2 linked regions of the Variovorax paradoxus genome follow. The protein of the gene in region 1 interacts with the protein of each later gene in a pairwise test. Links are inferred from orthologs where the notes say so. Each region holds a gene or a part of one and is shown on either strand. Other genes may lie near its edges.

Evidence for each region. Proteins that work in one complex are often made in the same cells at the same time.
Region 2: the proteins of fliG (region 1) and AACL56_RS13950 interact in binary tests that used the Escherichia coli proteins (3 or more experiments, as listed by UniProt). The link is inferred for Variovorax paradoxus from one-to-one orthologs.

Annotation. Positions count from the first base shown.
Region 1 is NZ_LR743508.1:895,680-901,431, forward strand. What follows is about bases 2,004-5,002. They hold fliG (flagellar motor switch protein FliG), read right to left. Parts: upstream 4,003-5,002; coding sequence 3,004-4,002; downstream 2,004-3,003. Other genes in these bases: fliI (flagellar protein export ATPase FliI), read right to left, coding at 2,004-2,159; fliH (flagellar assembly protein FliH), read right to left, coding at 2,176-2,853; fliF (flagellar M-ring protein FliF), read right to left, coding at 3,995-5,002. Also shown: AACL56_RS30760 (flagellar hook-length control protein FliK), read right to left, coding at 1-213; flagellar export protein FliJ, read right to left, coding at 239-694; more of fliI, read right to left, coding at 735-2,003; more of fliF, read right to left, coding at 5,003-5,752. UniProt on the Escherichia coli protein: FliG is one of three proteins (FliG, FliN, FliM) that forms the rotor-mounted switch complex (C ring), located at the base of the basal body.
Region 2 is NZ_LR743507.1:3,040,504-3,046,124, reverse strand. The notes cover bases 1,127-3,994. They hold AACL56_RS13950 (flagellar brake protein), read left to right. Parts: upstream 1,127-2,107; coding sequence 2,108-2,881; downstream 2,882-3,994. Other genes in these bases: AACL56_RS13935 (GNAT family N-acetyltransferase), read right to left, coding at 3,859-3,994; AACL56_RS13940 (hypothetical protein), read right to left, coding at 3,407-3,757; AACL56_RS13945 (OsmC family protein), read right to left, coding at 2,900-3,364; AACL56_RS13955 (LysR family transcriptional regulator), read left to right, coding at 1,127-1,899. Also shown: AACL56_RS13960 (alpha/beta hydrolase), read right to left, coding at 1-800; more of AACL56_RS13955, read left to right, coding at 985-1,126; more of AACL56_RS13935, read right to left, coding at 3,995-4,410; AACL56_RS13930 (LrgB family protein), read right to left, coding at 4,446-5,174; AACL56_RS13925 (CidA/LrgA family protein), read right to left, coding at 5,171-5,524; AACL56_RS13920 (aminotransferase class I/II-fold pyridoxal phosphate-dependent enzyme), read right to left, coding at 5,544-5,621. UniProt on the Escherichia coli protein: Acts as a flagellar brake, regulating swimming and swarming in a bis-(3'-5') cyclic diguanylic acid (c-di-GMP)-dependent manner.

The DNA of each region.
Region 1 (5,752 bases):
GTCGTCGGCGCCGGGCTTGCGAACGGGCTTGCGTTCCGCCGCGGCGACGCCCGAGGCGTCATCCGCCGGCCTGGCGCGCTGGTTGCCGCGCGAGCGCTCCAGGGCCGCGCCGAAGCCGCGGCCCTGCGCGTCGTCCGCATCGCCACGGCTGCGCGAGCCGGCTTGCGAGACGGCCTGGCCGGCGGCGCTCGGCATGACGGGGGGCATGATCATGGGTGGCATGTCTGTTCCTGGAGATTCAAAGGGTCGGGTGCGAGGCGCGGTCGAAGAACTTGCGCGCTGCGCGCTCGTCGCTGTCGCGCTGCTCGCGCTTGTTCGCTGCCATCGTTTCCTGGGCGCGCACGCGCTCGGCCAGGGTGTCGAACGAGCTCAGTCGGCGCTTCTGCTTCTGCCAGTCGACGCGGCCGTTGTCCAGCCGGCTCTCGGTCTGCGCGGCGATGGCGCGCTGCTGCTCGATGGCGCCGTCCAGGGTGCCCAGGAAATTGCGGTAGTTGCGCCACTGCGACGAGGGCAGGCCGTCGCGCATCAGGGCGTCGAGCTGGTCGTGGTAGTCCTGGCGGTACTGCAGCAGCAGTTCGAGCTTCTGGCTGGCGTTCAGGTGCGCGCTCTGCAGCGCGCCCAGGCGGCGCGCGGCGTCGTCCGTCTGTGTGTGGGCCAGGTCGATCAACATGCCGAGGGGGAGCTTGCGGGTCATGGAGGGAGTCCTTGCTTGGTATCTCTGAATCTGTGTGCGCCTAGACGCGGCGTTCGGCCCTGAACAGGTTTTCCAGCTGCCCGATGGCCTCTTCGTAGGGCGTGCGCTCGTCCATCGACTGCTGCAGGAACGCCTCGATGCGCGGGTACATCGCGATCGCCTGGTCCAGCTGCGGGTCGTGGCCCGGCGCGTAGGCGCCGACGCTGATCAGGTCGCGGTTGCGCTGGTAGCGCGAGAGCATCTGCTTGAAGCGGCGCACCGTGTCGAACTGCGACGACGGGATCAGCGCGGTCATGGCGCGGCTGATGGAGGCCTCAATGTCGATGGCCGGGTAGTGGCCGGCCTCCGCCAGCGTGCGCGAGAGCACCACGTGGCCGTCCAGGATGGCGCGCGCCGAGTCGGCGATCGGGTCCTGCTGGTCGTCGCCTTCGGACAGCACCGTATAGAAGGCAGTGATTGAGCCGCCGCGCCCCTGGGCGTCGCGCGAGCCGTTGCCCGCGCGTTCCACCAGCGCGGGCAGCTTGGCGAACACCGAGGGCGGGTAGCCCTTGGTGGCCGGCGGCTCGCCCACGGCCAGCGCGATCTCGCGCTGCGCCATGGCGTAGCGGGTGAGCGAGTCCATGATGAGCAGCACGTCCTTGCCCAGGTCGCGGAAGTACTCGGCCAGGCAGGTGGCGTACGCCGCGCCCTGCAGGCGCAGCAGCGGGGAGTTGTCGGCGGGCGCGGCCACCACCACGGCGCGCGCGAGGCCTTCCTCGCCGAGCGTGTTCTCGATGAAGTCCTTCACTTCTCGGCCGCGTTCGCCGATCAGGCCGACCACGATGACCTCGGCGCTGGTGAACCGCGCCATCATGCCGAGCAGCACGCTCTTGCCCACGCCGGAGCCGGCGAACAGGCCCATGCGCTGGCCGCGGCCGACGGTGAGCATCGCGTTGATGGCGCGCACGCCGACGTCGAGCACCGAGTCGATCGGCGCGCGCGTGAGCGGGTTGATGGGCGGCGAGCTCAGCGGCACCTTGCGTTCGAGGTCGAGCGGGCCGAGCCCGTCGAGCGGGCGGCCGGCCGCGTCGACCACGCGGCCGAGCATGCCGATGCCGACCGGCAGGCGCTTGGTATGGGCATTGCCCGCGCCGGCATGGCCCGGCTCCACCGTCACGGGCCGCGCGAACACGCGCGCGCCGGGCACCAGCCCGGCCACCTCGGTCTGCGACATCAGGAACAGGCGTTCGCCCGCGAAGCCGACCACTTCTGCCTCGGCATAGCGCTGTGCATTGCCGGGCGGCAGCTCGATCAGGCAGTCGCTGCCCACGGGCAGCTGCAGGCCCACGGCTTCCAGCACCAGACCTACCGCGCGCGTGAGGCGGCCGGAGGCGGTGGTGGTGGTGACGTGCGAGACGCTGCCGCGCGCCTTGTCCAGCGCGGCGCGCACGGTCTGCAGGTGAGGGTTGGAGGCGACGGTCTGCATCGGTGCGATCGGGTGTTCAGGCGGATTCCGCGCCGTAGGCGCTGTCGTCGCGCAGCACCGAAGACACGCGCTTCCAGCGGGTCTCCAGCGTGCCGTCGAGCTCGCCGTTGGCGGATTGCACGCGGCAGCCGCCGCGCGTGAGGGTGTCGTCGGCGCGCACCTGCCAGCCGGCGGCCTCGATCTCGTGGCCCAGGCTGTTCTTTACCAGCGCCGCGTCGTCGGGGTGCAGCAGCAGGCGCGGCTCGCCGCGCAGGGCAGGTTCGGTGTTGAGCAGGTCGCGCACCAGCGGCAGCACCCAGCCGGGCTCGGCCGTGAACGTGCGGTGCACCACCTGGCGCGCCACGTCGAGGGCCAGCGCGAGCACGGTGTCTGCCAGCTCGCCTTCGGCGCGGCGCAGGGCGTCGGGGAAGGAACGGGTCAGCGCGCGCAGGCGCTCGGCGTGCACGGTGGCGGCAGCGAGGCCGGTGGCCAGGCCTTCGGTGTGGCCGGCCTTGCGGCCTTCGGCGAGGCCCTCGGCCCGGCCTTCGGCTTCGGCCGCGGCGCGTGCATCCTTGCGGATGCGGGCCAGTTCGGCCAGATCGATCTTCGGCGCAGGCGGTGCGGGCGGCGGCACGGGCACGCCCGCACGCGCGGCGGCGCTTGCCGTCTTGCGGCCGGCGGGCGCTGGCGGCCTGCCGCCGTCGAGCGTGCCCATTTCCCAGCGTTCCCAGGCGGAAAGTGCGGGCTTCGGGCCGGCTGCGGCCTGCCGGGCCGCAGCCTGGATCGCGGCGAGGCGTTCGGGCGAGCCGCCGAACAGGTCGGCGCGGCCGAAGCCGGAGGCGCCGTTCGGGCGGGCGGGGCGGGGTCAGACGAAGTCATCGGTGCCAGGTGCCGCAATCACGATTTCGCCGGATTCCGCGAGGCGGCGCGCCACCTGCAGGATCGCCTTCTGCTCGGCCTCGACCTGCGACACGCGCACCGGACCGCGCAGTTCCATGTCCTCGCGCAGCGTTTCGGCGGCGCGTTGCGACATGTTGTTGAGGAACTTGTCGCGCAGCTCCATCGGCGCGCCCTTGAGCGCGATGATGAGCGAGTCGCTCTCGATGTCCTTGAGCAGGCGCTGGATGCTGCGGTCTTCCAGGCCCAGCAGGTTCTCGAACACGAACATCTCGTCGACGATGCGCTGTGCCAGCGCCTCGTCCTGCTCGCGCACATGGGCGATGGCTTCCTCTTCCTGCGTGGTGCTCATCAGGTTGACGATCTCCGCCGCCGTGCGCACGCCACCCAGTCGGCTGCGGCGCAGGCCCTGGCCGGCGAGCATCTCGGTGAGCACGTCGGTCAGCTCGTTCAGCGCCGACGGCTGCACGCCGCCGAAGGTGGCCACGCGCATGATGACGTCGTGGCGCAGGCGCGTGGGCAGCTTCTCGAGCACCTCGGAGGCCTTCATGCGGTCCAGGTGCACCAGCAGCGTTGCCAGGATCTGCGGGTGCTCGTCGCGGATGAGCTCGGCCACTTCGCCGGCTTCCAGCTCGTTGAGGCGGTCGATGCCGCCGCGCGGCTCGTCGGGCTGCAGGATGTCTTCGAGCAGGTTGCTGGCGCGGTCCTCGCCCAGCGCCTTCTTCAGCACCGCGCGGATGTAGCTGGTCGAGCCCAGGTGCAGGGCCGAGAGCTGCTCGGTTTCCTGGCGGAACTCGGCCAGCACCGAGGCCAGCTCTTCCTTGGAGACGGAAGTCAGCTTCGACATCGCGAGGCCCAGCGCCTGCACCTCGGAGGTGGGCAGCTGGTGCAGCGCGGCGGCGGCGCGGTCTTCACCGAGGGCCATCAGCAGGATGGCGCTCTTGCGGGTTCCGATTTCGTTACTCATCGCTGTTCATCCAGTGCTGGATCAGGGCCGCGACCAGCTTGGGGTCCTTCTCGGCGATCTGGTGCGCGTAGTCCATGTCGGCCTTCTTGCGGTTGGCTTCGCGTTCGCGCAGGGCTTCTTCCTGCGACGGTCCGGCGGCTTCCGGCGTGTCGGCCGGGGCGGTGTCTTCGGGCTCGGCGGCCGGCACGGGCGCCGGAGGCGGCGCCGCGTGGCGGCGCACCAGCGGCCGGATCACCCCGAACCAGGCGAACAGTGCGAGCAGCGCGATCAGCAGGTACTGGCCCAGCGTCTTGCCGATCTCGATGTTGTCGCGGTCCTTCCAGAACGGCACTTCGGGGCCGGGGCCGCTGTCGGCATCGCGGGCGAAAGCGCTGTTGACCACGTTCAGCGAGTCGCCGCGGTCCTGGCTGAAGCCCATGGCTTCCTTGGCGAGGTTGCGGATCTGCTCGAGCTCGGCCGGGGTCAGCGCGCGGCTGGTGCTCTTGCCGCCGGCGTCCACGCTGTCGCGGTTGTTCACCACCACCGCGACCGACAGCCGCTTCACGCCGCCGGCAGCCTGCTGCACGTGGCGGATGGTGCGGTCGAGCTCGTAGTTGGTGGTGGTGTCCTTGCGCGTGCTGCTCGGGCCGCTTGAAGCGGTCGAGGCCGTGGAGGCGGTCGTGCCCTGGGCAGCGGCGGCACCCGGTGCACCCGGCGTTCCGGGAGCGCCCGGCGTACCGGCCGGCGGCGTGCCCGGCGCGTTCGGGGCGCGCGGACCGACGATCGGCGCGGTCGGGTTCACCGGCGGCTGGTTCGACAGCGCGCCCGGCACGCCGCCGGGCGGTCCGCTGCCGTGCTGCGCCGATTCGCTCGTCTGCTGGCTGCGCACGGCGGCCTGCGACGGGTCCTGGTTGGGCTTGTATTTCTCGTCGGTGTGCTCGACCACCGAGAAGTCGATGTCGGCAGCCACCTGGGCGCGCACGTTGCTCGCGCCGACGATCGGCTGCAGGATGGCCTCGATGCGGCGGATGTAGCCGGCCTCGATCTCCTGCGCATATTTGAGCTGGCTCACGTCCAGCCCGCGGTCGGCACCGCGCGCGGAGGACAGCAGGTTGCCGCGCTGGTCGACCACGGTGACGCTCTTGGCGTCCAGGTCGGGCACGCTGCTCGACACCATGTGCACGATGGCGCTGACCTGGCCTTCGTCGATGCTGCGCCCGCGCAGGAGCGTGAGCACCACCGACGCCGAGGGCTTCTTCTGCTCGCGCACGAAGAGCGAAGGCTTCGGCAGCGCCAGGTGCACCCGGGCCGCCTCGATGGTGCCGATGGATTCGATGGAACGCGCCAGCTCGCCCTCGAGGCCGCGCTGGTAGTTCACCTGCTCCGCGAACTGGCTGGTGCCGAACTTCTGGTTGTCCATCAGTTCGAAACCGACCCCGCCGGCCTTGGGCAGGCCCTGGGCCGCGAGCTTCAGGCGCGTTTCGGCCACCTTGTCGCCCTGGATCAGGATCGCGCCGCCGCCTTCGGCGAACTTGTAGGGCACGTTCATCTGCTGCAGCGACGCGATGATCGCGCCGCCGTCGCGGTCCGACACGTTGGTGTAGAGCACCTTGTAGTCGGGCGCGCGGCTCCACAGCATGAACGCGGCGGCCGCGGCCACCACGGCCGCCGCGCCGACGATCAGCGGCAGCTTGGGCTGCGCGCGCATGCGCTCCAGGATCGGGGGCAGGCCGGAGCCTGCACCGGAGCCGTTGCCGGCATTGGGCATGTC
Region 2 (5,621 bases), on another replicon or contig:
GCCACACAGCCCGTGTTCTCGGTGTCGTACAGCGCCTTCGGCCAGTTGGCGGCGCTGGGCAGCACGCTGCTCGTCACCTCGATGCCGGCGCCGCGCAGGCGGTTGGCGAAGGCCATGGCCTCGTCGTGCATCGCGTCGTCCGCGCCCACCAGCACCAGGGCCGGTGCCAGCGCGGCGAGCCGCAGCGAACCGCTCGGCACCGCGTAGGGGTGCGTGGCGTTCGACGGGCAGCTCAGGTATTTCTCCCAGCCGCTGGCCCAGCGGCACTCGGGGGCGTCGTTGGTGGCCTTGCGCAGCGACGCGGTGCCGGCGCACGGATCGAGCATGGGCGACAGCAGGATCTGGCCCGCGATCGGCGGATGCGCCCGGTCACGGGCAATGAGCGCCACTGCGGCGGCCAGGTTGCCGCCGGCTTCCTCGCCGGCCAGATACACCTGCGCCCCCTTGCCGCCGAGCCTGGTTCGCTGCTTGTAGAGCCATTCGAGGGCGGCGTAGCCCACCTCGATGGGTTCGGGAAACGGCGATTCGGGCGCCAGCGGATAGGCCAGCGAGATCACCACCGCACCCGCGCCGGACAGCAGCCGGGCCACGTTGCGGCCGTTGTCCAGGCCGCCGCACACGAAGGTGCCGCCATGGAAATGCAGCACCAGCGGCACCACTTCGCCCTTGGCGCGCTGCCCGTACACACGGGCGCCGACCGGCGCGCGGCCGGGCAGCTCGATCGACAGATCGGCTTCCACGCCTTGCGTGGCGGCACGGACGGCAGCTTCGGCAGAAAGGGACGATGGAGCGGGTGACATGGGCGACCTCGGGGAATTGGGCGATGGATGAAATATAAGGTGCGGGATCAGACGTTGAAACAGGGTTGCCGGCCCTACTCTGTTTCCAATCCGCTAACAATCGGATGGTCACCAGGGAATTGCGCTGCCTGTGTAAGAATCCGCCTCCCCCGGTGTGGGCCGGGTACCCCAGAACAGGCATTCGATGGATCAAATCCAGGCCATGCGCATCTTCGTCCGCGTCGTGGAGGCGGGCACTTTCACCCGGGCCGCGGACTCGCTCGCCCTGCCCAAGGGCACCGTCACCAAGCAGATCCAGGCGCTGGAATCGCGCCTGCGCGTGAAGCTGCTCAACCGCACCACGCGCCGCGTCACGGTCACGCCCGACGGCGCGGCGTACTTCGAGCGCGCCGCGCGGCTGCTGAACGACTTCGACGACATGGAAGCCAGCATGACCAACGCGCAGGCCAATCCCACGGGGCGGCTGCGCATCGACGTCGGCACCTCGGTGGCGCGGCTGGTGATCCTGCCGCATCTGGCCAGCTTCTGCGACCGCTACCCCGACATCCAGGTCGACCTGGGCGTGAGCGACCGCACCGTCGACCTGATCAGCGACAACGTCGACTGCGTGATCCGCGCCGGCGAGCTCAGCGACCAGTCGCTGGTGGCGCGGCGCATCGGCACCCTGCATTTCGTCACCGTGGCGTCGCCGGCCTACGTCAAGCGCTACGGCATGCCGCAGCATCCGAACGACATCGAGAAGCGCCACGTGGTGGTGAGCTATTTCTCGGGCACCACGCGGCGCGTGTACCCGCACGAGTTCAAGAAGGGGGACGAGCACATCGAGCTCAACGGCCACTACCGCGTGTCGGTCAACGAGAGCAACGCGCACATCACGGCGGTGCTGGGCGGCTTCGGCATCTCGCAGTGCATCACCTTCATGGCGCAGCCGCTGCTCGACAGCGGCGAGCTGGTCGAGGTGCTGCCCGACTGGGAGCGCGACCCGCTGCCGATCCACGTGGTGTACCCGCCCAACCGGCACCTGAGCGCGAAGGTGCGGGCGTTCGTGGACTGGGCCGCCGAACTGTTCGCCAAGAACCCGCGGCTGCAGCGGCGTTGAACGGCACCCGTCGGCGTGCACATGCGGCAGGAACGGGCCTGCCGCACATAAATATTTCATCGCCCGCCCCTAAACTTTGGCCGCCCGCTGCCGCTAATCAATGAGAACCCCTGCCGGAGGGCCATGCCCTCTCCGGCCGAACCACGGGCCGCGGCTTCGATGACGAAGTCCGCGCCCGCCAGAACACGTACACCGGCAAGCCAAGCCCATGGATATGAACCTGTCGACCGGCCAGTCCGAAGAGTCCGGCCATCCGGCCACCGAGCCAGACGAAAGCACCAGCGAATTCGGTCGCCGCAACCCGCTGGAGATCGGCGCGCGGCTGCGCAATCTCGTCAACGGCAGCGATTTCCTGACCGTGCAGTACGCGGGCGGACAGCTCGTGACCCAGCTGCTCGACGTGGACGTGCAAGGACGCACCTTCACCTTCGACTGGGGCTCGTCCGCCGAGCAGAACCAAGGACTGCTGGCGGCGTCGCGCTGCCATTTCAGCGCCCAGCCCGATGGCGTGCGCATCGAATTCGCCTCGACCTCGCCGCGCGAGACCCGCTATGAAGGGCTGCCCGCGTTCGAGGCCGACTTCCCCGAAGTGCTCGTCTACCTGCAGCGCCGCGAATATTTCCGGGTCGACACGCCGGTGGTCGATGCATTCACCTGCACGGGCCGCTGGCCCAAGGGCGACGCGTTCCGCTTCGAGGTGCACGACCTTTCGCTCGGCGGCGTCGGCATGCGCACCACGGACGAGCGCGTGGCCAACCTGTCGATCGGCATGTTCTTCCGCAACTGCGAACTGTCGCTCGGCACGCTGGGACGCATCTCGCTCGACCTCGAACTCGTGTCGCAGCGCCCGACCATGCAGCCGAACGGCAAGCCGCGCTACCAGCTGGGCTTCCGTTTCCTCGCGCTGCCGGGCAACGTCGAGGGCCGGCTGCAGCGGCTGATCACGCAGCTCGAGATGAAACGCAACGCGCTGGTGCGCTGACGCTCCAGCGCCCACCGGTCAGTACACCGGCTCGCAGCGCACCTCGGTCTTCACCGAGTTCGCGATGAAGCACTCGTCGTGCGCGCGATGGTGCATCTGCTCGACCTGCTCGCGCGTCGGCAGGTTGTCGCCCGAGAAACTCACCTCGGGACGCAGCGTGACCACGGTCATCGCCATCCGGCCTTCCGCGTTCTTCTCCATCACGCCGATGGCCGCGTCGACATAGCGGTCCACCACGAACCTGCGCTTCACCGCCATGGTGAGGAACCACAGCATGTGGCAGCTCGACAGCGACGCCACGAACATCTCCTCGGGGTCGACCGCCGAAGCATCGGACATCGGCAGCGGCACCACGTGCGGCGACGACGAGCCCGGCACCTGCGCGCCGCCGTCGAAGCCCAGCGTGTGCCTGCGGCTGTAGCCGTTGGCCAAGAAGTCCTGGTCGCCGCGCTCCCACAGGATTCGTGCGGTGTATTCGGACATGTCGGTGGTTCTCCGTGATGGGGGGTGACGATCGGAAGACATTCAGCCTCGCGGCTGCGCAGACGCGCGGATCTGCGCGGCCGTTGCCGCCCAGGCCCGGCCGAGCATGCGAGAGAGGTACGAGCCCGACGCCCACCCCACCTGCTTCCGCGAGAGTCGATGCCGTGCGGCAAAGGCGTCGAGCGACAGCGGGCGGGCTACATTCGCGACCATCGCCGCCTTGTGGGCGAGCCTGTCGGTGAACGGCGAAATCCGAAGCCCGGGGCGGGCGTCCTTCGGTGGCATGGCGGCATTCTCGCCAAAGTCGCCCGGATGCCGCATGTCGCATTCGTGCGCGCAGGTGTCGCGATCCGTCGCACGCCTGCGGCAGCGCTCGGCAAAACTGGACCGCATCGACGCCGCCCAGCGTTTTCCGCAATGACCACCCGACGCTTCCGGCGCTCCGGACTGAAACTGGCGGCCGCCAGCGCCTGCGCGCCGGCGCAATGGCGGCTTCAGAGATCGATGAAGTAGCGGTACTTGATGAGGCTGCCCTGGCTCGGCAGCGTGGTGAAGCTCCCGGCCAGCACGCCGCCGTTGGCCGCGATCACCTTCTGCGATGCGAGGTTGTCGGGGCTGGTCGTGATCTCGACGCGGCCGAGGCCCTCGCCCGCGGCCAGCATCAGCATCGCGCCGAGCGCGCGCGTGGCGTAGCCCTTGCGCTGCTTCCAGGGCACCACGCTGTAGCCGATGTGGCCCAGGCAGTAGGCCGGCAGCTCGACCGTGCCGGGTTGCCAGCGCAGGTCGATGCTGCCGCAGAACTCGCCGTCCCACATCCAGCACTTGTAGCCCGGCAGGCGCGGCACCTGCGTGCCGTCCGGCATGGTGACCGGGTCGCCCTTGCCCTCGCGATCGACCAGGCCCGCGAGAAAGCGCCGGGTGTCCGCCTCGATGGCGGCACGCTCCTCGGCGCCGGACTCGGGGCGCGACTCGTCGCGCGACCAGCCCCGGTTCAGGGCCGACACGTAGCTGGCCAGGTAGGCCTTCCCTGGCCAGACGAGTTCCATCGGGCGCGATGACGCGACGGGTGCCGGCATCTGGCCTAGGCCCCGATCAGCCTGACGAGCAAGGGCACGAGCAGCGCCGTCGCGATGCCGTTCAGGCCCATCGCCAGCGCCGAAAAGGCACCGGCCGTTTCGTTCACCTGGATCGCGCGCGCCGTGCCGATGCCGTGCGCCGCCATGCCGACCGCGAAGCCGCGCACCGCGGGCTCCCTGATGCGCAGCAGGTTCAGCAGGCCCGTCGCCATGATCGCGCCCGAAATGCCTGCGATGGCCGCGGCCACCGCCGCGAGCGAGGGCAGCCCGCCGATCTTCTCGGCCACGCCCATCGCGATGGGCATGGTGGCTGACTTCGGCGCGAGCGACATCGTCAGTTCGTGCGAGCCGCCGAGCGCCCACGCGATGGCAATGGCCGACACGATGGCCGCGACCGAGCCCACGATCAGCGCCACGCCGATGGGCAGCCACAGCCGCCGCAGCCGCCCCACCTGGCTGTACAGCGGCACGGCCAGCGCCACGGTGGCGGGCCCGATCAGGAAGTGGACGAACTTCGCACCCTCGAAATAGGTGTCGTAGGGCGTGCGCGTGAGCAGCAGCACGGTGACGATGACGATCACCGACACCAGCACCGGATTGACGATCGGATTGCGCCCGCTTCGCGTGTGCAGCCAGAGCGCGCCCAGGTAGGCCAGCAGCGTGAGCGACAGCCACAGCAGCGGCGACTGCGCAAGGAACACCCAGATCTCGGAGAGCCTGGCGGGCGCGGTCATTCGGCGTCCTTGCCGGTGAGGCGGATCATCCAGCGGAAGGTCAGCGCCGTCACCGTCATGGTGACGGCCGCGCCGACGATGCCGGCCGCCAGGAACGGCAGCCATTCGCGCCCGACGCGCTCGAAATGCAGCATCACGCCGGTCACTGCCGGAATGAACAGCAGCATCAGGTTGCGCAACAGGTGGCCGGAGGTGTCGGTCAGTGCCTGCGGCACGCCGCCGCGCACGAGCAGGCCGATGAACAGCAGCACCATGCCGATCAGCGGACCGGGAATGGGCAGGCCGAGCCATTGGACGAGGAGTTCGCCCGCGAGCTGGCAGAGAAAGAGCGTGGTGATCGCGTAGAGCATGGTCGTTGCGGGGTGGCCTTCAATGTTCGGCGCAAGCGGCGGCGCGTGTCCAGCCCTCTTTCAGGGCCTGCTGGCTGGCCGGCGGCAGCACGCCCAG